Linked DNA regions of Rhizobium lentis. The protein of the gene in region 1 binds, or shares a complex with, the protein of each later gene. Links are inferred from orthologs where the notes say so. Each region holds a gene or a part of one and is shown in the gene's direction. Other genes may lie near its edges.

The links.
Region 2: the proteins of J0663_RS16115 (region 1) and dnaG are in contact, whole or in part, in a crystal structure (PDB 2R6A), measured with the Geobacillus stearothermophilus proteins. The link is inferred for Rhizobium lentis from one-to-one orthologs. Residues at the interface, in WP_033016901.1 of Geobacillus stearothermophilus: Ser13, Glu15, Ala16, Gln18, Glu91, Leu92, Asp94, Ala95, Val96, Pro97, Thr98, Ala99, Ala100, Asn101, Tyr104, Tyr105, Ile108; in WP_049624496.1 of Geobacillus stearothermophilus: Lys456, Leu457, Leu458, Pro459, Ala460, Asn463, Ala464, Leu467, Leu535, Leu536, Ile537, Ala538, Gln544, Glu545, Asp548, Tyr549, His552.

What each region holds. Positions count from the first base shown.
Region 1 is NZ_CP071454.1:3,349,499-3,359,786, reverse strand. The notes cover bases 1-2,982. They hold J0663_RS16115 (replicative DNA helicase), read left to right. Parts: upstream 1-734; coding sequence 735-2,231; downstream 2,232-2,982. Other genes in these bases: J0663_RS16105 (AzlC family ABC transporter permease), read right to left, coding at 2,552-2,982; J0663_RS16110 (AzlD family protein), read right to left, coding at 2,253-2,555; rplI (50S ribosomal protein L9), read left to right, coding at 1-361. In the rest of the region: more of J0663_RS16105, read right to left, coding at 2,983-3,271; J0663_RS16100 (AraC family transcriptional regulator), read right to left, coding at 3,339-4,160; alr (alanine racemase), read left to right, coding at 4,348-5,511; DNA repair protein RadA, read left to right, coding at 6,322-7,722; J0663_RS16080 (CvpA family protein), read left to right, coding at 7,813-8,430; purF (amidophosphoribosyltransferase), read left to right, coding at 8,661-10,151; J0663_RS16070 (SDR family NAD(P)-dependent oxidoreductase), read left to right, coding at 10,229-10,288. UniProt on the Escherichia coli protein: The main replicative DNA helicase, it participates in initiation and elongation during chromosome replication. Travels ahead of the DNA replisome, separating dsDNA into templates for DNA synthesis.
Region 2 is NZ_CP071454.1:451,805-461,589, reverse strand. Bases 6,854-9,785 are described here. They hold dnaG (DNA primase), read left to right. Parts: upstream 6,854-7,288; coding sequence 7,289-9,283; downstream 9,284-9,785. Other genes in these bases: recQ (DNA helicase RecQ), read left to right, coding at 9,283-9,785. Outside these bases: J0663_RS02340 (antibiotic biosynthesis monooxygenase family protein), read right to left, coding at 1-120; J0663_RS02335 (GFA family protein), read right to left, coding at 344-844; J0663_RS02330 (DEAD/DEAH box helicase family protein), read left to right, coding at 1,087-1,596; J0663_RS02325 (adenylate/guanylate cyclase domain-containing protein), read left to right, coding at 1,720-3,456; carA (glutamine-hydrolyzing carbamoyl-phosphate synthase small subunit), read right to left, coding at 3,800-5,005; J0663_RS02315 (GatB/YqeY domain-containing protein), read left to right, coding at 5,273-5,725; J0663_RS02310 (hypothetical protein), read right to left, coding at 5,730-6,620. UniProt on the Escherichia coli protein: RNA polymerase that catalyzes the synthesis of short RNA molecules used as primers for DNA polymerase during DNA replication.

The sequences.
Region 1 (10,288 bases):
CGGCAAGTCCTTCATCGTCGTACGCTCCGCCGGCGAAACCGGCCAGCTTTACGGCTCGGTCGCCGCCCGTGACGTCGTCGAAGTGCTCGCCGCAGAGGGCTTCAACATCGGCCGTAACCAGGTTCACCTCAACACGCCGATCAAGGCTATCGGCCTGCACAAGGTCGAGCTGCAGCTGCATGCCGAAGTCGAAATCAATATCGAGCTGAACGTCGCTCGTTCTGCCGAAGAGGCAGAGCGTCAGGCGAAGGGCGAAGAGCTCACCTCGGTCGACGCAATCTACGGCGTCGACGAAGACGCACTGCGTCCGGAAGACTTCTTCGATCCGGAAGCTGACGGCCTCGATGAAGACGAAGCATAATTCTCGCCGGACAATCCGCGAGAGGGAAAGCCCGGCCGCCGCGCCGGGCTTTTTCGTTTTCCATTCGTTCGGTGTTCGCAGCCGTCGACTCGTTTTTTTGCGGGGATTACCCCGATGTTTTTGCTGCGTGTCCGATGTCATCGGGCTAACATGGCCTTCTCCAGAACGGATGAGCTGAGTCGGCTCCGTACCGTGTCCCGCGGGTGACACTGCCAGTATTTCTTAGTTGTGGCGCCCGGGACTGTGGAGAAGTCGAACAATGGGCACAGCGTTCAGGATTTAGACGAGACGAGCTCCGCTCCTTTCGCAGCCCCTTGATTTTCTCCATCCGGGATTGCAAATCCGGAGTTGGAAAAAGACAGAACGGATGATGATGAACGACGCCGCTCGAAAAATTGCAGCCGTTGCTCCTTCGGAGCAGCATTACCGCGAAGCACCCAACAATATCGAAGCCGAGCAGGCGCTTCTCGGTGCCATCCTGATGAACAACGACGCCTATTACCGGGTGTCGGACTTCCTGAAGCCGATCCATCTCTACGAACCGCTGCACCGGAAGATCTTCGAGGTCGCCGGCGACATCATCCGCATGGGCAAGATCGCCAATCCGGTGACGATCAAGACCTTCCTGAAGGCCGATGAGAAGGTCGGCGATATGACGGTTTCGCAGTATCTGGCGAGTCTCGTCAGCAATGCCGTCACCGTCATCAATGCCGAGGATTACGGCCGGGCGATCTATGATCTGGCGCTGCGCCGAGCGCTGATCACGATCGGCGAGGATGTCGTCAACATCGCCTATGACGCGCCGCTCGACATGCCGCCGCAGTCGCAGATCGAGGACACCGAACGCCGCCTCTTCGAACTCGCCGAAAACGGCCGCTACGACGGCGGCTTCCAGTCCTTCAATGATGCCGTGGCGCTCGCCATCGATATGGCGGCTGTCGCCAAGGAACGCGACGGCGGCCTGTCGGGCATTTCCACCGGCATCCATTCGCTCGATGCCAAGATGGGCGGCCTGCAACGTTCGGACTTGATCATCCTCGCCGGGCGCCCCGGCATGGGCAAGACCTCGCTTGCAACCAATATCGCCTACAACATCGCCGCCGCCTATGAGGGCGAAGTACAGTCGGACGGCAGCATGAAGGCGAAGAACGGCGGTGTCGTCGGCTTCTATTCGCTCGAAATGTCGTCCGAACAGCTCGCCACCCGCATCATCTCCGAGCAGACGGAAGTCTCCTCCTCGAAGATTCGCCGCGGCGATATCAACGATGCCGATTTCGAAAAGCTCGTCGCCTGCTCGATGATGATGCAGAAGGTACCGCTTTATATCGACCAGACCGGTGGCATATCGATCGCCCAGCTTTCGGCGCGGGCGCGACGCCTTAAGCGCCAGCGCGGCCTCGACGTGCTCGTGGTCGACTACGTGCAGCTGATGACCGGCTCGGGCAAATCGAGCGACAACCGCGTCCAGGAAATCACCCAGATCACCACCGGCCTGAAGGCGCTCGGCAAGGAACTCAATGTTCCGATCATCGCGCTGTCGCAGCTCTCGCGTCAGGTCGAAAGCCGCGACGACAAGCGTCCGCAGCTCTCCGACCTTCGCGAATCCGGCTCGATCGAGCAGGACGCCGACGTCGTGCTCTTCGTGTTCCGCGAGGAATATTACGTCAAGAACCAGGAGCCACGAGATCCTCACGATCCGAAATATCCGGAATGGGAAGCGCTGTTCGACAAGGTGAAGGGTACGGCCGATGTGATCATTGCCAAGCAGCGTCACGGACCGACAGGCACGGTGAAGCTCGCCTTCCAGGCGGAATTCACCCGCTTTGCCGATCTCGCAGATCCGTCCTTCATACAGTACGAGGAACATTGACGCGGTCTCGCGCCAGTTCCTTCAGAGCCCTACAGCTCGCAACAAAGCGACCGTTGCGACGCCAACCACGACGCTCGCAAGCATCGGCAGGCGGCGTGCGACGATCGCCGTTACCGCGCAGGCCAGCGTCTCCGCCCATCCGGTCGCAAAGGCGGTCGGGGCAATAACGGCCATCACCACGGCCGGTGGAATGGCCTCGATCGCCGCTCTCCGGCGCTCATCCATTTCGACATGACGGATCAAAACGAGGCCGCTGATACGGGTGAAGACCGTTGCGGCGGCCATCGCAAGGATCGCGATCATGATGTTGAGGTCGAGCGTCATGCCGCCTGCTCCCGCGCCCTGCCCTGCCAGAGGGCCGTTGCCAGCCCGGCAAGCGCACCGGCGGCGATATACCAGACACCCGGCACGAAGTGGTGCACCGCCACGGATGCGACACCACTTGCGGCAAGGATCGCGCCGGTTTCCGGCCCCTTCCAGAAGCCCATGACCAGCACGACGAAGACGGCCGTAAAGGCAAAGTCGAGGCCGATGACGGCCGGGTTGCCCAGAAAAGCGCCGAGCAGTGCGCCCGCCAGCGACGAGCCGACCCAGGTGAGGTAGAAGGGCGTGACGATACCGGCATACCAGGCGGGCGTCAGCCGCGTGCTGCCGGCGCGAAATTCCGCTATGGCCCAGAGTTCGTCAGCAAGGAAGAGCATGGCGACATAGCGTTTGGCGTCGGAGAAGGACTGCATCTTCGTGCCGATCGACGCGCTCATCAGTACGTGGCGGATATTGACCAGCAGGGCCGCGAAGCCGACGCCGATCCAGCTTGCCGGATGCGACCAGATGTCCATGGCGACGAATTGCGAACCGCCTGCGAAGACAAGTGCGCTCATCAGCGTCGTTTCCAGGGGAGAAAGGCCCTTGGTGGCCGCGACGGCACCGAAGACGAGGCCGATCGGCAGGACGGCGATAACCAGCGGAAAAATGGCGCGCATTCCGGCAAGAAATTCGCCGACAATAGGTTCGCCGGGCGGTCGGCTTTGCTGCAACATGACAACCTCCTGACTGAGATCGCGGAGCAGTATCCCAGCCCGAAACGGCCGTATTGAACGAAAGTGATCAGCCGGCGCGGAATTGACCGGGTGTCACGCCCGTGCGCGCCTTGAAGTGCCGGGTGAAATGCGCCTGATCGGCAAACCCGCATTCGAGCGCGATATCGGCCGGTGCACGCCCCTGCCGCAGCAGCCGGCGGGCTACCTGCACCCGCCGGTCCGTCAGGAATGCATGCGGCGTAATGTGATATTCCTTGCGGAAAGCGCGGATGAGGTGCGCGCGGCTCAATCCCGCCACGCCGGCCAGTTCCTCGAGACCGACGTCGCTGTCGAAATTCTCGACGAGGTATTCGCGGGCGCGGGCAACGGCGCTCCGCTCCTGTGTGTCGACAGGCACGATCATGGTGCTGCCGTGGCGCGCAAAGATCGTCGCCAGCACCGAGAACATGCTTTCATCGGATTCGAGCGCACCTGCGCCCCTTTCAAGCGTACGATGGGCGGCATGAAAGGCATTGGCGAGCTGCGGATCGCGTGGAAGCCCGCCGGCGAAGGACGGCGTTGCGTGGAAGGCCCTGCCCGTCACGTCTTCCAGAATATCGATGAACAGCTTCAAATCAGGATAGATCATGCGGTAGCGGTAGCCTTCGCCGCCAGGAGCGCCGTCATGGATGACGCCCGGATCGATCAGATAAAGATCTCCCGGGCCGGTCTCCTCCCGCCTGCCGCTCAGCGTGGCGATCTGGCTGCCGCTTTCGATCGCGCCAATGCTGAATGTATCGTGCGCATGCGGCGCATATTCATGCGTCAGGAAGGTGGCGCTCAGGCACTCCATGTCGCGAAAGCGGCTGTCCCGCCAGAAGCGGGCCGATTCCACATTGGCAAGCGGCATAGCGTCTGCCGCCTCTTTCTGCGATACGTTCTGCATCCAGCGAGATTAACGCGGAAGCCGGCATGCGTCTTGAACAAAAGTGATCATGCGGGCGGCAAAGATGGTATGTGACCGCTTCCGCTTTCCCTTGGCCACAATGCTCTTTAGACTGGGTGAAGTGGTTTTCCCTTCATTGTTACGGCGATTCATGACAGATATTCCTATCCCCTTCGAAGACGACGATCTTTTCGCTTCCGCAGGCCTGCGGCTGACCGTCGATCTGACGGCGCTCACGGAGAACTGGCGCGACATGGCGCGCCGCTCCAGTGCCGCGCGCGCCGCAGCCGTCGTCAAGGCGGATGCCTATGGCATGGGCATCGAGGATGCCGGCGAAGCGCTCTACCTGGCAGGCGCCCGGGATTTTTTCGTCGCGACCGTCGACGAGGGCGTCACACTCCGCCTTTATGCGCCCGAAGCGCGCATCTTCGTGCTCTCAGGAATATGGCCGGGCACGGAACGGCGCTTCTTCGACAATGATCTGGTGCCGGTGATTTCCTCCGACGAGCAGCTTGCCTTCTGGATGGCGGTGCTTGCCGATTACGGTGACTACCCCTGCGCGCTGCATGTCGATACGGGCTTCAATCGGTTGGGATTGCGCATCGACGATGCGCTGTCGCTCGCCGGCGACGTCTCGAGGCCGGCAAGCTTTGCGCCGGTGCTGGTCATGAGCCACCTCGCCTGCAGCGACGACCCCAGCCATACGATGAACCGCCAGCAGCTTGAATCATTCCGAAGGGTTAGCGCCGCCTATGAAGGCATCGATTCAAGTCTTGCCGCCTCGGCCGGCATCTTTCTCGGCGAAGACTATCACTTCGATCTGACCCGCCCCGGCATTTCGCTCTATGGCGGTGAGGCGGTCGGCGGCATGGCGAACCCGATGCGGCCGGTCGCCACGGCCGAAGCGCGCATCATACAGGTGCGCACCGTCGAGGCCGGCGAGACCGTCAGCTACGGACGGGCCCTGCAGCTTCGCCGTGAAAGCCGGCTGGCGATCGTGTCTGCCGGTTATGCCGATGGTTATATGCGCAGCCAGTCGAGCGGTGGCGTGCCGCTGCGCCAGGCAGTGGCGCACGGCGGGCACGGCTTCATCGCTGGACACAGGGTGCCAGTTGCGGGCCGGATTACCATGGACCTTACGATCTTCGATGTCACGGACCTTCCCGAGAACGCCGTGCGCGCAGGCGATTATGTCGAGCTGTTCGGAAAGAACATGCCGGTCGACGACGTGGCGCGGGCGGCGGGCACGATCGGTTACGAGATCCTGACCAGCATGGGGCTGCGCCACGAAAGGCGCTATGTCACGGAGGAATAGCGGTCAGCGGCTGCTGAGCGCGAGGCGGATACCGAGCGCCACGAAAAGCGCGCCGAGACCCCGATCGAGCCACAGACCGATCCTTTGATTGTTCCGGAGTGCGTCGGCAAGGTGCCCTCCGATCAGGACGAGCGGCGGCTCGATGAAGGCGGCAACGACGATGATGAGCCCGCCATGCAGCATGAGTTGGGCCCATGCCGGCCCCGCCCCTTCGACGACGAATTGCGGCAGGAAGGCCAGGAAGAAGATCGCCACCTTCGGATTGAGCAGCGACACCAGGATACCCTGCCGGTAGATCTTCGCGGCCCGCATATTTTCGCCGGCAGCTTTTACCAGGCCATTCCCGCCGCTGGGCCCGCAAAGCCTGGATGCCCAGCCAGACGAGATAGACTGCGCCAATCCATTTGACCGTGGAGAAGGCGACGGCGGAAGCGGCAAGCACGGCGGAAAGGCCGAGTGCCGCCATCAGCACATGCAGGGCCGCACCGGACCAGACGCCGGACAGCGCTGAAAAACCGGCACGTTTTCCACTGTTCATCGTGTGACCGAGAATAAAGGCGATGTCGGGACCGGGCGAAAGGTTGAGCAAAACTGCCGCCGATAGAAATGCAAGCCAGTGCGCGAGCGAATAATCGAACATCTTCCACCGTTCCGGATGAACACACGACTAAAGCATAGGCACGCGAAACGCTGATGGGGAAATCATTAGTTTTGATCCGTCGCGATAGCCATTATCTCAAGCACGACAATTGATTCGATGAAGCGTCTGGACCGCTTCATTCGGTAAATCCGGATTGAAAGAGTAGCTTGATGGCGAAGGCCAGGACACAGTTCATCTGCCAGAATTGCGGCGCGGTTCACAACCGCTGGGCCGGCAAATGCGACAATTGCGGCGAGTGGAACACCATCGTCGAGGAAGACCCGATGGGCGGGATCGGCTCTGGCCCCGGCAAGACGCCGAAGAAGGGCCGGCCGGTGACACTGACGGCGCTGTCGGGTGAGATCGAGGAGGCGCCGCGCATCCACACCGCCATGTCGGAGCTCGACCGGGCGCTCGGCGGCGGCTTCGTGCGCGGCTCCGCGGTGCTGATCGGCGGCGATCCAGGCATCGGCAAATCGACGCTGCTGATGCAGGCGGCGGCAGCGCTCGCCCGGCGCGGCCACAAGATCATCTACGTCTCCGGCGAAGAAGCGGTGGCGCAGGTCCGGTTGCGGGCGCAGCGGCTTGCCGCGGCCGATACCGATGTGATGCTGGCGGCTGAAACCAATGTCGAGGATATTCTGGCGACGCTCGCCGAAGGCAAGCGGCCGGACCTCGTCATCATCGATTCCATCCAGACGTTGTGGAGCGAACTCGCCGAATCCGCTCCGGGAACGGTGACGCAGGTGCGCACCGGCGTGCAGTCGATGATCCGTTTCGCCAAGCAGACGGGTGCGGCCATGGTGCTCGTCGGGCATGTGACCAAGGACGGGCAGATCGCCGGCCCGCGCGTCGTCGAACATATGGTCGATGCCGTGCTCTATTTCGAGGGTGATCGCGGCCACCATTACCGCATCCTGCGCACGGTCAAGAACCGCTTCGGCCCGACAGACGAGATCGGCGTCTTCGAAATGTCGGACCGGGGCTTGCGCGAAGTCGCCAATCCCTCGGAACTCTTTCTCGGCGAACGCAACGAGAAATCGCCGGGTGCAGCGGTCTTCGCCGGCATGGAAGGCACCCGCCCCGTGCTCGTCGAGGTGCAGGCGCTGGTGGCGCCGACTTCGCTCGGTACGCCGCGGCGCGCCGTGGTCGGCTGGGATTCAGCAAGGCTGTCGATGATTCTCGCGGTGCTGGAAGCCCATTGCGGCGTGAGACTCGGCCAGCACGACGTCTATCTCAATATCGCCGGTGGTTACCGCATCTCCGAGCCGGCGGCCGATCTCGCCGTTGCCTCGGCGCTCGTTTCCTCGCTGGCCGGTATTGCCCTTCCCGCCGATTGCGTCTATTTCGGCGAAGTCAGCCTGTCGGGCGCCATTCGGCCGGTTGCGCACACCGCCCAGCGCCTCAAGGAAGCCGAGAAGCTGGGCTTTTCCGCAGCACTGCTTCCGTCCGCTTCCGCCGAACTGCCGAAGAATTCGGGCGGGCGTTGGAGCGAGGTGGAAAACCTGCCGGATCTGGTCGCGCGCATCGCCGGGTCGAAAGGGGCGCTGCGTGTGGAAGACGAGGTTTGATCCTTTCATTGCCAAGATTGGTGATGATATAGGAGGCACACGATAAGGCGCGACACGGCCGCCGAGCGGCAGTCCTGGAGTTGAATTTACATGCCCATTACGATTTTCGACGGTATTGTCATCGGCGTTGTGCTCTTCTCCGCCGTGCTGGCGATGGTCCGCGGCTTCTCGCGCGAGATCCTTTCGATCGCAAGCTGGGGCGGTTCGGCCGCCGCCGCCTACTACCTTTATCCGTACCTGATGCCCTATGCGAAGAAGTACACCGATGACGACCGCATCGCGATCGCCGGGTCGGCGGCCGTCGTTTTCCTGATCGCGCTCATCGTCATCTCCTTCATCACCATGAAGATCGCCGATTTCATCATCGACAGCCGTATCGGCGCGCTCGATCGCACGCTCGGCTTCCTGTTCGGCGCGGCCCGAGGCCTGCTGCTGATGGTCGTCGCCGTCGCCTTCTGGAACTGGCTCGTCGATGTCGAACATCGGCCGGCCTGGGTCAACGAGGCCAAGTCGAAGCCCTTCCTGGATTCGATGGTCGTGAAGCTTAGGGCCGTGTTGCCGGAGCAATTTGCCCAGATGATACAGGCAAGCTTCCGTGATAAGATGCAGTCGCCGGCACAGAGCGGCGAAGGCGCCACGCCGCCGACGACCGACCAGGCGCCGGCAGAAGACGCGCCTGCAGGCGGCGCACAGCAGCCGGCGAATTGACACAGTGTTCAAGATCTTGACTCGCCTTGCGGCAATTGCCATTTGAGCGGGACGTGAAATAAGGGTCCGGCCGGGCATTCCAGCTCCGCCGGACCTCAGCCGTTTCAGAGACCGCGTATCGGCTTTGAAAGCGGTGTCGTTCAGCATGAAGTTATCGGAAAGCTGCTAGATTTCCGATATATGATACTGGAAATGCCGATCCATTCTTGTGAGAGCAGAGGCCCGCAGAAATGAACCAGTCCCATTCCTTGCCAATCGACGATCCGCTCGACGGAGATACGCTGCACGAGGAATGCGGCGTTTTCGGAATTCTGGGACATCCCGATGCCGCAGCCCTTACGGCTCTCGGCCTTCACGCCCTGCAGCACCGGGGACAGGAAGCTGCCGGCATCGTCTCCTTCGACGGCAAGCGCTTCTATCAGGAGCGCCATATGGGCCTCGTCGGCGACCACTATACCAATCCGATGACGCTGGCCCGTCTGCCCGGCGGCATGTCGATCGGCCATACGCGTTACTCCACGACCGGCGAAGTGGCGATGCGCAACGTGCAGCCGCTCTTTGCCGAACTTGAGGAAGGCGGTATCGCCATTGCCCATAACGGCAATTTCACCAATGGCCTGACGCTGCGCCGCCAGATCATCGCGACCGGCGCCATCTGTCAGTCGACATCCGATACCGAAGTCGTTCTCCATCTCATTGCCCGCTCCCGCCACGCTTCCACATCCGACCGCTTCATCGACGCCATCCGCCAGATGGAAGGCGGCTATTCGATGCTCGCCATGACCCGCACCAAGCTCATCGCCGCGCGCGACCCCACCGGTATCCGCCCGCTTGTCATGGGTGAACTCGACGGCAAGCCGATCTTCTGCTCGGAAACCTGCGCGCTCGACATCATCGGTGCCAAGTTCATCCGCGATGTCGAAAACGGCGAGGTCGTCATCTGCGAAATCCAACCGGACGGCTCGATCAGCATCGACGCCCGCAAGCCCGGCAAGCCGCAGCCGGAGCGCCTCTGCCTGTTCGAATATGTCTATTTCGCCCGGCCGGACTCGGTCGTCGGCGGCCGCAACGTCTATACGACGCGCAAGAACATGGGCATGAACCTCGCCAAGGAGGCGCCGGTCGATGCGGATGTGATCGTGCCGGTGCCGGATGGCGGCACGCCCGCGGCTCTCGGCTATGCCCAGGAGAGCGGCATCCCCTTCGAATATGGCATCATCCGCAACCACTATGTCGGGCGCACCTTTATCGAGCCGACGCAGCAGATCCGCGCCTTCGGCGTCAAGCTGAAGCATTCCGCCAACCGGGCGATGATCGAAGGCAAACGTGTGGTGCTGGTCGATGATTCCATCGTGCGCGGCACGACGTCGCTCAAGATCGTGCAGATGATCCGCGAAGCCGGCGCACGCGAGGTCCATGTCCGCGTCGCAAGCCCGATGATCTTCTTCCCCGATTTCTACGGCATCGACACGCCCGATGCCGAAAAGCTGCTGGCAAACCAGTATGCCGACGTCGACGCCATGGCCAAATATATCGGCGCGGATTCGCTGGCCTTCCTGTCGATCAACGGGCTTTATCGCGCCGTCGGCGGCGAGGACCGCAATCCGGCGCGCCCGCAGTTCACCGACCACTACTTCACCGGCGACTATCCGACCCGCCTGCTCGACAAGAACGGCGAGTCGATGGGCAACAAGCTTTCGATGCTTGCCAGCAACGGCTGAGCCCCTTGCTCCTCTGATTTTCCCTTTGAGGGGCCATTGCGCCCCTCACCTTCGCAGCAAATCCGGAACCGGAGCAGATGAACATCAATCTTGAAGGCAGGATCGCGCTGGTGACTGGCGCATCGCGCGGCATCGGC
Region 2 (9,785 bases), 2.9 Mb from region 1 along the record:
ATCGATAAAGCCCTCCTGTGCCTCCAGCACCTTGTGGGTCATCATCACTTTGACGAGAAATTCCTCCCGTGCTGCAGCCGGCACCACGAATTTGTCGACACGATAGAAAGCTACATTCATCTATTTCTCCTGCATCGGATCTGCAGGCACTTGTGTAATTCCTCAAGCTTGGTTGAGGTCAATATGAAAATCAAAGAAATGGGGCCGGTTGAACGCCCAGTCGTTCTTCAGGCACCCTTCCGCGCATCCTGAAAATAAAGCCGTTGCTCTCGTTGGGGTCCGGGGCGCCGCTCTTCGAAAAAGCGGCAACGGGGCAGCGCCGCACCGGCAGCCGGAATAGAACTCAGCCGTCACGCCCTTTCACCGCCCATGAGGTGGTATCGTGATCGGGGTGCTGGTTGTTGCTCGCCTTGATCGCCGCCGCCCAATCAGCGCCGTTGGTTTCGGTCGCCCCGGTATTTTCCAGGCCCGTGATCGTTTCGAACCAGCCCACCATGTTCTCGGTGCAGGTATTGGCAAGCGGCGGGAAGGCGTGCGGATTGTCGAGCGAACCAATCATCAGGTTGGTGCGGCCGTTTTCGAGGTGGTGAAAAAACAATGGCGTGCCGCAATTGGCGCAGAAGCCGCGCTCGACGAGTTCCGAACTCTTCCAGACGCTTGGCTTGGCGCGTGTCCAGGTGAGCGCATCATCGGGCGCGGCGACGAGCGCCGCAAAGATGTTGCCCGAGGCCTTCTGGCACATGCGGCAGTGGCAGAGATGCGAATTGTCGAGCATAGCGGTTGCGCGGTAGCGCACGGAACCGCACTGGCAGCCGCCGCTCACCTCCATCTCGATGCGTTTCATCTTTTCTCCTCCTTCAAGAGGCGGGATGGGCCTAATCTCTTTTAGGTTTTCGTTTTCTGATCGTCCAGCCTGGAGCGGGTCCAATTCTGATGTTCGTGGCCGTGGCCGTTGCCATTGCCCGGTTCATTTCGGCATTGGGCTCCGTCATCTTTGCCAGCATACCGAAATTCCTCAGCAGCTGGTTCCTTGACGTAGGTGAGAGTGTCTTCTCACCAGATCGAAGGCCATGATAGGTGGTGCCTATGGGAATCAAGAACTATCTCATCGAAGGCGGTTCCGGCACTGGGAAAACGTCTGTCGCGACCGAATTGGAGCGGCGGGGCTACCATGTCGTCCATGGTGATCGGGTCTTGGCCTATGTCGGCGACCCCGAGACGGGCCAGGCACTCGCAGGACCACCCAAAGGCGCGGACCGCATCGTTTGGGGATACGCCCACTGGATCTGGCGTGTCGACAAGGTCCGCGCTATTGCTGCCGACACCAGCCATCCTGCCACCTTTTTCTGTGGCGGCTCGCGCAATTTCCACAAATTCCTGGAGCTTTTCGACAAGGTTTTCGTGCTCGATATCGACGTTGAGACCTTGAACCGGCGGTTGGATGGGCGGCCAAATGAGCCGGGCTTCGAGCCGGCCGAGCGAGCGCTGGTGCTCCGTTACCATCATACCCGGGAATATCTTCCCATCGGCATCGATATCGACACCACGGGTACCGTCCAAAGTGTTGTCGACGACATCCTCGCTCAACTCACCTGACGCCTGAAACTATTGAGGACCTTCTTCGGAGCAATCCCAAACGCAGGAACCTCGAAGTCGCGATAGACTTTTGAAATAGTCGTCTTACAATCCGATCTCTGCGTTCTAGGAAGGCAATGTGAAATGTCCGAAGAACGGGCCCAGCGCCGTCTTGCCGCCATATTGGCGGCCGACGTGGTGGGTTACAGTCGACTTCTGGACCAGGACGAGCAGGGAACACTGGCCGCGTTAAGGGGGCGGCGAAAGGAGATCCTTGAACCGCTGGTCCGCGACCGCCAAGGCCGTGTCGTAAAGGTGATGGGTGATGGCGTTCTCGTGGAGTTCGGAAGTTCTGTGAACGCTGTGTTATGCGCCGTCGAACTCCAGAAGCGGATGGCGGCCGCCAACGAGGGTATGCCTGCCGACCGGCAAATCAACCTTCATATCGGCATTAATCTGGGTGACGTCGTTGTCGAGGCCGGCGATCTGTTCGGCGATGGCGTCGTTGTCGCCGTGCGACTTCAGGCGATGGCCGGGGCAGGAGATATCTGTGTCTCCGGCGGCATCTACGACCAGGTCAAGCGGAAGCTTGATTGCGGCTTCGACGAACTTGGTCCGCAATCGATCAAAAACGTCGCCGAACCGGTGTCCGTCTACCGGATTCGGTTGTCGGCCGCATCGGAAGGTGGCGTGCCGGCGGACAAAGCGCCGCTGCCCCTCCCCACCAAGCCCTCCATCGCCGTCCTCCCATTTACGAACATGAGCAACGATCCGGAGCAGGAGGCATTTGTCGATGGCCTCACCGAAGACCTGATCACGGATCTGTCGAGAACCAGTGAGTTGTTTGTCATCGCCAGCAACTCGGTGTTTGCCTACAAGGGCAGGCATATGGATGTGCGTCGCGTCGCGCGCGAGTTGGGAGTGCGCCATCTTCTTGAAGGGAGTGCACGGCGGGCAGCGGGACGGGTGCGTATAAATGCCCAACTGATCGACGCGATCGCGGGTGACCATCTTTGGGCCGAACGATTCGACCGGAGCCTTGAAGATATCTTCGCTGTTCAGGACGAGGTGACCGGCAAAATTGTCGAAGCTTTGGTGGGCCGCCTGATCGCCGCGCCGGCGCGCAACAGACCAAGCAACCTGGAAGCCTACGACCTCTGTGTACGCGCGCGGGCCCTTGGCCTGCAAACGGCGCTCACCGCGAAGGAAGCTATTTTCCTGCTGAACCGGGCAATCGAACTCGATCCGGATTACGCGGAGGCGCACCGTTGGCTGGCACTGAACCTCTGGCTGGGCTGGGAGTTCTGGGACGAACCGATGGATCCCAACCGCGCAAAAGCCCTTGCCGAAGCACAGCGCGCGGTAGAACTCGATCCGAACGATGCAGGGAATCGCTGGGTATTGGGCGTAATATTGGGCCACGAGAGCCGCTGGGCGGATTCGGATGCCGAATTTAACGCCGCCCACAGGCTGGACCCCAACCACGCCGACGCATGGGCGATGCAGGCTGAACTGACGACCGAAAACGGGCGGCCTGCGGAAGCCATTGAGCAGGTGCGGAAGGCGCTCCGGCTCAATCCTCACCCGCCCGGTTGGTATTACTGGATGTTGGGCCAGGCTCAATATTCCATCGGCGACTACAAATCAGCGGTCCAAACGCTGCGCAGGCCCGAAACTTATCGCACGACTTCACGACGCCTGCTGGCAGCGAGCCTGGCGCAGCTTGGCCGCTTGGAGGAGGCGCGCTGGGAGGCGAAAATGTTCATGATAAGCAACCCGCACTTCACCACCCGGCACTGGTCGGCATCGCAGCCTTTCCCGGCGGAAGACGTGCGCCAGCATATCGTGGCTGGCTATCGCCTAGCGGGGCTTCCGGAATGAACCGCGTTTGGCAAGTCTCCCGAAGCCCGAAGTCCGAAGCCGTTCGCCAGCACTTCCGCTCCATGCTCGAGTCGTCCCCATCCACCTTGGCGAGTGGCCGCTCTCCACCCCAGATCGGATGTCGAGAAGGCCCGAGCCCAACGTTTGCCTTCGGGGATTAGGCATAGCCGCCGGAACGGCTGGCTGGAGGTCGCAAAGCAGCGTTATCCTTCTACAACGAAAAAAGACCGCTTACGCAAATAGCGGTCCTTCCCCTCCTTGCTGCCTCCCAAAATTCAAGAGAGACCAGATCAAGTTGGTGGGCGCCGGCTTAAGGAGCCTTGCGAAACCACACGTCTTGAAATCAGCGTTCGGCGAGCGCCGGTTCGCCTTTCTTCTCGCGCACCATGTTGATGAAGCGGCGGAAGAGGTAGTGGCTGTCCTGCGGGCCGGGGGAGGCTTCCGGATGGTGCTGGACCGAGAAGACCTGCTTGCCAAGGACTCGCAGGCCGCAATTGGTGCCGTCGAAAAGCGAAATGTGAGTCTCTTCAACGCCATCCGGCAGCGATTTCGAGTCGATCGCGAAGCCGTGGTTCATCGAGACGATCTCGACCTTACCGGTCGTGTGATCCTTGACCGGATGGTTGGCGCCGTGATGGCCCTGATGCATCTTCTCGGTCTTGGCGCCGAGCGCCAGCCCCAGCATCTGATGGCCGAGGCAGATGCCGAAGACCGGGATATCCGTCTTCACAAGCGTCTTGATGACAGGCACGGCATATTCGCCGGTTGCCGCCGGATCGCCCGGGCCATTCGACAGGAAGATGCCGTCCGGCTGCATGGCGAGAACGTCTTCGGCGCTCGTTGTCGCCGGCACGACGGTCACCTTGCAGTCGAGGCCGGCAAACAGGCGCAGGATGTTGCGCTTGACGCCGTAATCGAGGCAGACGACGTGGTATTTCGCATCCGCCGCGCCGAGTTCGCCATAGCCCTGGTTCCAGACCCACGGCGTTTCGGTCCATTGCGAGGACTGGCCCGATGAGGCGATCTTGGCGAGGTCGAGACCTTCGAGGCCGCTCCAGGCCTTGGCTTCGGCCTTCAGCGCCTCGATGTCGAAGACGCCGTTCGGATCGTGGGCGATCACCGCGTTGGGAGCGCCGTTCTCGCGGATCCAGGCGGTCAGCGCACGGGTATCGATGCCGCAGAGGCCGATGACGCCACGCGCCTTCAGCCACTGGTCGAGGTGCTTGGCGGCGCGGTAGTTCGAGGGTTCGGTGATGTCAGCCTTGAAGATGACGCCGACGGCGCCGTGGCGGGCGGCAGGCGTCAGATCCTCGATGTCTTCATCATTGGTGCCGATATTGCCGATATGGGGAAAGGTGAAGGTGACGATCTGCCCGAGGTAGGAAGGGTCCGTCAGGATCTCCTCGTAACCGGTCAGCGCCGTGTTGAAGACTACCTCGGCCTGCACCTTGCCGGTGGCGCCTATGCCCTTGCCTTCGATCACCGTGCCGTCGGCAAGGACGAGCAGGGCGGTCGGCTTTTCAATTGTCCAGGGTGCTGTCGCGGTCATCTTTATCCCGTTTCCGGCAGCCGGCGCGTTGCCGCGCGCGTCGCCATTTGATCTCCCAGGCGTCTAGGCACTGCAATGGCGCGCGCTTCTGGCCTGATCACGAATTTTGGTGCAGGTGGCGGTAAATAGCCACGCAATTGCCTAGCGTCAATCTTTGTAGCCTGGATTGCCGCCGTTTTCCTGCGCTTTATCGCGCCGATCGCGCAATTTATTTGATCCCCCGCATCGGCGTGGTTTATGAAGCGGCATCAAAAAAGGAGTGAAGACATGCTGCGCGATCAACTCGCCACCCAGCTGAAAGAGGCGATGAAGGCCAAGGATGCGGAGCGGCTGTCGACCGTTCGGCTGATTCAGGCCGCGATCAAGGACCGCGACATTGCCAATCGCGGCACCGGCAAGGAGCAGGCGAGCGACGACGAGATCCTGCAGATCCTCGCCAAGATGGTGAAGCAGCGCGACGAATCGGCAAAGATCTACGAGGAGAATTCCCGGCCGGAGCTTGCCGCCAAGGAGCGTGCGGAAATCACCGTCATCCAGGATTTCATGCCAAAGCAGCTTTCCGACGGCGAAGTGCGCGCCAACATCTCGGCAATCATCGCGGAGACTGGTGCGGCCGGCGTCAAGGACATGGGCAAGGTGATGGCGGCGCTCAAGGAGCGTTATGCCGGCCAGATGGATTTCGCCAAGGCATCGGCGACCGTCAAGGAACTCTTGAACTGATCGCTCAAATGACCCGTCTTGCCTGCGGTTCGTCCTGGACCGCAGGCCCGAGCACCGCCTCGGCGGCGGCGTCGACAATGGCGAATTTCGCCGCCTGATAATTCCGGTATTCGCAGATGAAGCGGCCCGACAGCCAGAAGTCGCCCCTACGGGCAGGCTCGGTCCAGCCGACGCTTTCCATGATTGTTGCCTGCGTCAGAAGCCGCTTCAGGTGCGTATTGGATATCATGAATTGTTCGCGGAGCTCCCTGAGCGACAGGGGACCGAGAACGACGCGTTCGGCCGTTCGGGAAAAATCCGGAAGGCGCGAGATTAGATAATCCATCACCAGCCCGCCGGAATTCGCCCAGTTGAAGAGGTTGAAAGTAGGCCCGGGACTGCGAACGGCTTCGCTGCCAATGATCGCCCTTGCGATCCGCGGCTGAATGGCTGCCATCATCGTGGAGGGATCGGCGGTGATCCGGTTGGCGCGTTCACCCCCGTCGAGGCTGTCGAGGATCATCATATGGGTGACGAGCCATCGGGTGAAATGCTGCTCGGCGCTTTCGGTTGGCTCCAGATAGCGTGTGCGCTTGTCGGGACCGGGGACCGGCCGCAGGAAGCGATAGGCCAGCATTTCCTGCATGAAGGCCGCAGCCGTGTTGCGGCTGGCGATGTCATTCTTGACCGCGAAATCGATGAAGCGTCCGGAGTAGAGGCCGACGTTCTGGCCGTCGTCGGGATGGCCGTAATGAAGCGCGAAGCCCGCATGGGCCATCAGCCAGCGCTGCTGCGCGGCGAAGATCGAGGCGATGCGCGGGCTCTCGCGATAGATCGCAAGCAGCTGATTGGCGCAATGCAGGATAGCGGCCAGAAAGCGATCGTCTGCTGCAAGATTGTCGGCGGTGAAGGCCATTGGAAGGGTCCAGGATGTCGGCGCATACATCTTTCATGCCGACGCGGCCTGTCAACGCCTTTGTTAACAAACTGTTAATTTCAAAGGGGAAACTCTCTCGGGGCGTGCCAAAAATTAAGAAGGCAGGAGCTGGGGGCGCTCCTGCCTTCTTGCTCTTTGCTTCCGCCGGCACGCAGGGCCGAAGCCCAAACCGGAGGGTCTTTGCAAAGGCACCCTTGCGAAGCGGCGCCGGGGGTAGGGATGGTGCTTCGCTCGGGGATCGCTTGGTTGAGATCGAACCTATTGCGGGCTGGCTGCTTGTTCAAATTACAAAAAAATAATGATTGCCGGAAAAGGCGGTCGGGGAAGCTTCGAAGCGATGGGCGCGGAGGCGGCCAAACGACGATGATGCTCAATTGACAAAGTCGATAAGGAATTGTTTTAGCGGCGGTTTCATTCCTCCTTCTTCTAAGTACGAGGTTCTTGGCGCAGGACTCGCCGCGGTGGAATTTCGACCGGTGAAGACAATAATGTCGCACCCCTGTCGCAGGTGCGGTAACGCGTTGTTGATCGAATAAGCGCCACCGCCGGCGACAGCTGCACTTGCCTGTGAATAGCGGGTTTTCGCGACAAGTTTCGTGGCATGGAGCGGCAAAGCAGCTTATATGGAGGTTGGCCAAGAGGTATAAATGCGCTTTTCCAACACTTTTCTCGATGAGATTCGCGACCGCGTTCCGATTTCGAACGTGATCGCGCGCCGCGTCAGCTGGGATAAGCGCAAGACCAACGTCTCGCGTGGCGACTACTGGGCCTGCTGCCCCTTCCACGGCGAGAAATCGCCGAGCTTTCACTGCGAGGACAGGAAGGGCCGGTACCACTGCTTCGGCTGCGGCGTAACCGGCGACCATTTTCGCTTCCTGACGGAGCTCGAGGGGCTGAGTTTTCCGGAGGCGGTGCAGCAGATTGCCGACATGGCCGGTGTGCCGATGCCGCTTGCTGACCCTGTCATGGAGAAGCGCGAGAAGGAACGCGGCTCGCTGATCGACGTCATGGAAATGGCGACGGCCTTCTTCCAAGACCAGCTGCAGACGGCAAATGGCGCAAAGGCGCGCGCCTATCTGCGCGATCGCGGGCTGACGGGACGCACCATCGAGACCTTCCGTCTCGGATATGCACCCGACAGCCGCAATGCGCTGAAGGAATTTCTCGCCGGCAAAGGCGTCACCAAGGAGCAGATCGAGGCCTGCGGTCTCGTTGTGCATGAAAACGTGCCAGTGTCCTACGATCGCTTCCGCGACCGCATCATGTTTCCGATCCTGTCGTCGCGGGAGAAGGTCATCGCCTTCGGCGGCCGCGCCATGTCGGCTGATGCGCCAGCGAAATATCTGAACTCCAACGAGACCGAGCTCTTCCACAAGGGCAATGTCCTTTACAATTTCGCCCGCGCGCGTCGCGCAATCCAGGGGCCGGGCCGTGGCGATCCGCAGGATGACAATGCGGCCGGCACTATCATCGCCGTCGAAGGCTATATGGACGTGATCGCGCTTCATCAGGCGGGGATCGAGAACGCCGTTGCGCCGCTCGGCACGGCGCTCACCGAAAACCAGCTCGAGCTGCTCTGGAAGATGGTTCCGCAGCCGGTGCTCTGCTTCGACGGCGACGGCGCCGGCATTCGCGCCGCCAATCGCGCCGCCGAATTGGCGCTGCCGCACCTGAAGCCCGGCCGCTCCGTCCGCTTCGCGCTGCTGCCGGATGGCAAGGACCCGGACGATCTGGTGCGCGATGACGGGCGGGCGGCTTTCGACAAGGTGATGAGCCAGGCAAAGCCGCTTTCGGAAATGCTGTGGAGCCGGGAAATCAATACCGGCAAGTTCGACACGCCCGAGGCGCGCGCCGAGCTTGAAGCGCGATTGAAACAGCTCGTCGCCGTCATCGCCGATGAGAATGTGCGCCGCCACTACCAGCAGGATATTCGCGACCGGCTGAATGCCTTCTTCCAACCGCAGTTCCTGAACCGCGGCAATGGCGAGCGACGCGGCTTCAACGGGCGGACAGGCCGCGGCAATGCCGGCAAGGAAGGGCCGAAAAGCCCGAACGTCATTTCCGACCGGCTTGCCCGCTCCGGCCTGGTGCGCGGCCATCAGGACAATACGGCGCTGCGCGAAAGCGTGCTGGCGCTGACGATCGTCAACCATCCGTCGCTGATGATCGACGATTATGACGAAATCGCCGCGATCGAATATGACAGCAAGCCGCTGCAGCGGCTCTGGTCGGCGATGCTCGGGGCTGCCGCTGCCGTCGCCGGTCCGCATCTGACGCGGGAATATCTGACCGAACGGCTGGAATTCGAGGGCTTCGGCCCACTCATCAAGAGCCTCGACCAGCAGGTGCGCAATGCCCGGCTGTGGACGGCGACCGAGGAGGCGGCGATGGAGGATGCGCGCGAGGGTTATCGCCAGGCGCTCGCCTTCCATAAACGGGCCAAAGCGCTGCGCCGCCAGAAGATCGAGCTCGAGCGCGAGATTGCGCTCGCGACCGAAGCCGGCGATGGCGAGGCGATAGCCCAGCTGATGCGGGCACAGCAGGAAGTGCATTTCGAAGGGGTGCGCCTCGAAAATCAGGAGGCGATCATCGACGGCTTCGGCGTGCTCTCCGGCCGCGTCAAAGGGGCGGCGAACCACTGATGCCGCTCAGCGAACGCGATGAACCGGGGTTTTCCGCTGCCGACGCGCTGTTTTCGGCCGGCCGCGCGCCGCTCGATGTGCTGAAGCAGATCTATGGCTATTCCTCCTTCCGCGGCAAACAACAGCAGGTGGTCGAGCACGTCGTGTCCGGCGGCGATGCGGTGGTGTTGTTTCCGACTGGAGCGGGCAAATCGCTGTGTTTCCAGATCCCGGCGCTCTGCCGGGAGGGCGTCGGCATCGTCGTTTCGCCGCTGATCGCCTTGATGCGCGACCAGGTGGAGGCGATGAAGCAGCTCGGCATCAGGGCCGCGGCGCTGAATTCTTCGCTGTCGCGCGAAGAGTTCGTCGAGGTTCGCCGCACGCTGTCGGCGGGAAAGCTCGACCTTCTCTACGTGACGCCCGAGCGGATCCTGACCGACGGGTTCCGCGAGCTCATCGCCCATGAGAAGATCGCGCTGTTTGCGATCGACGAGGCGCATTGCGTCTCGCAATGGGGTCATGA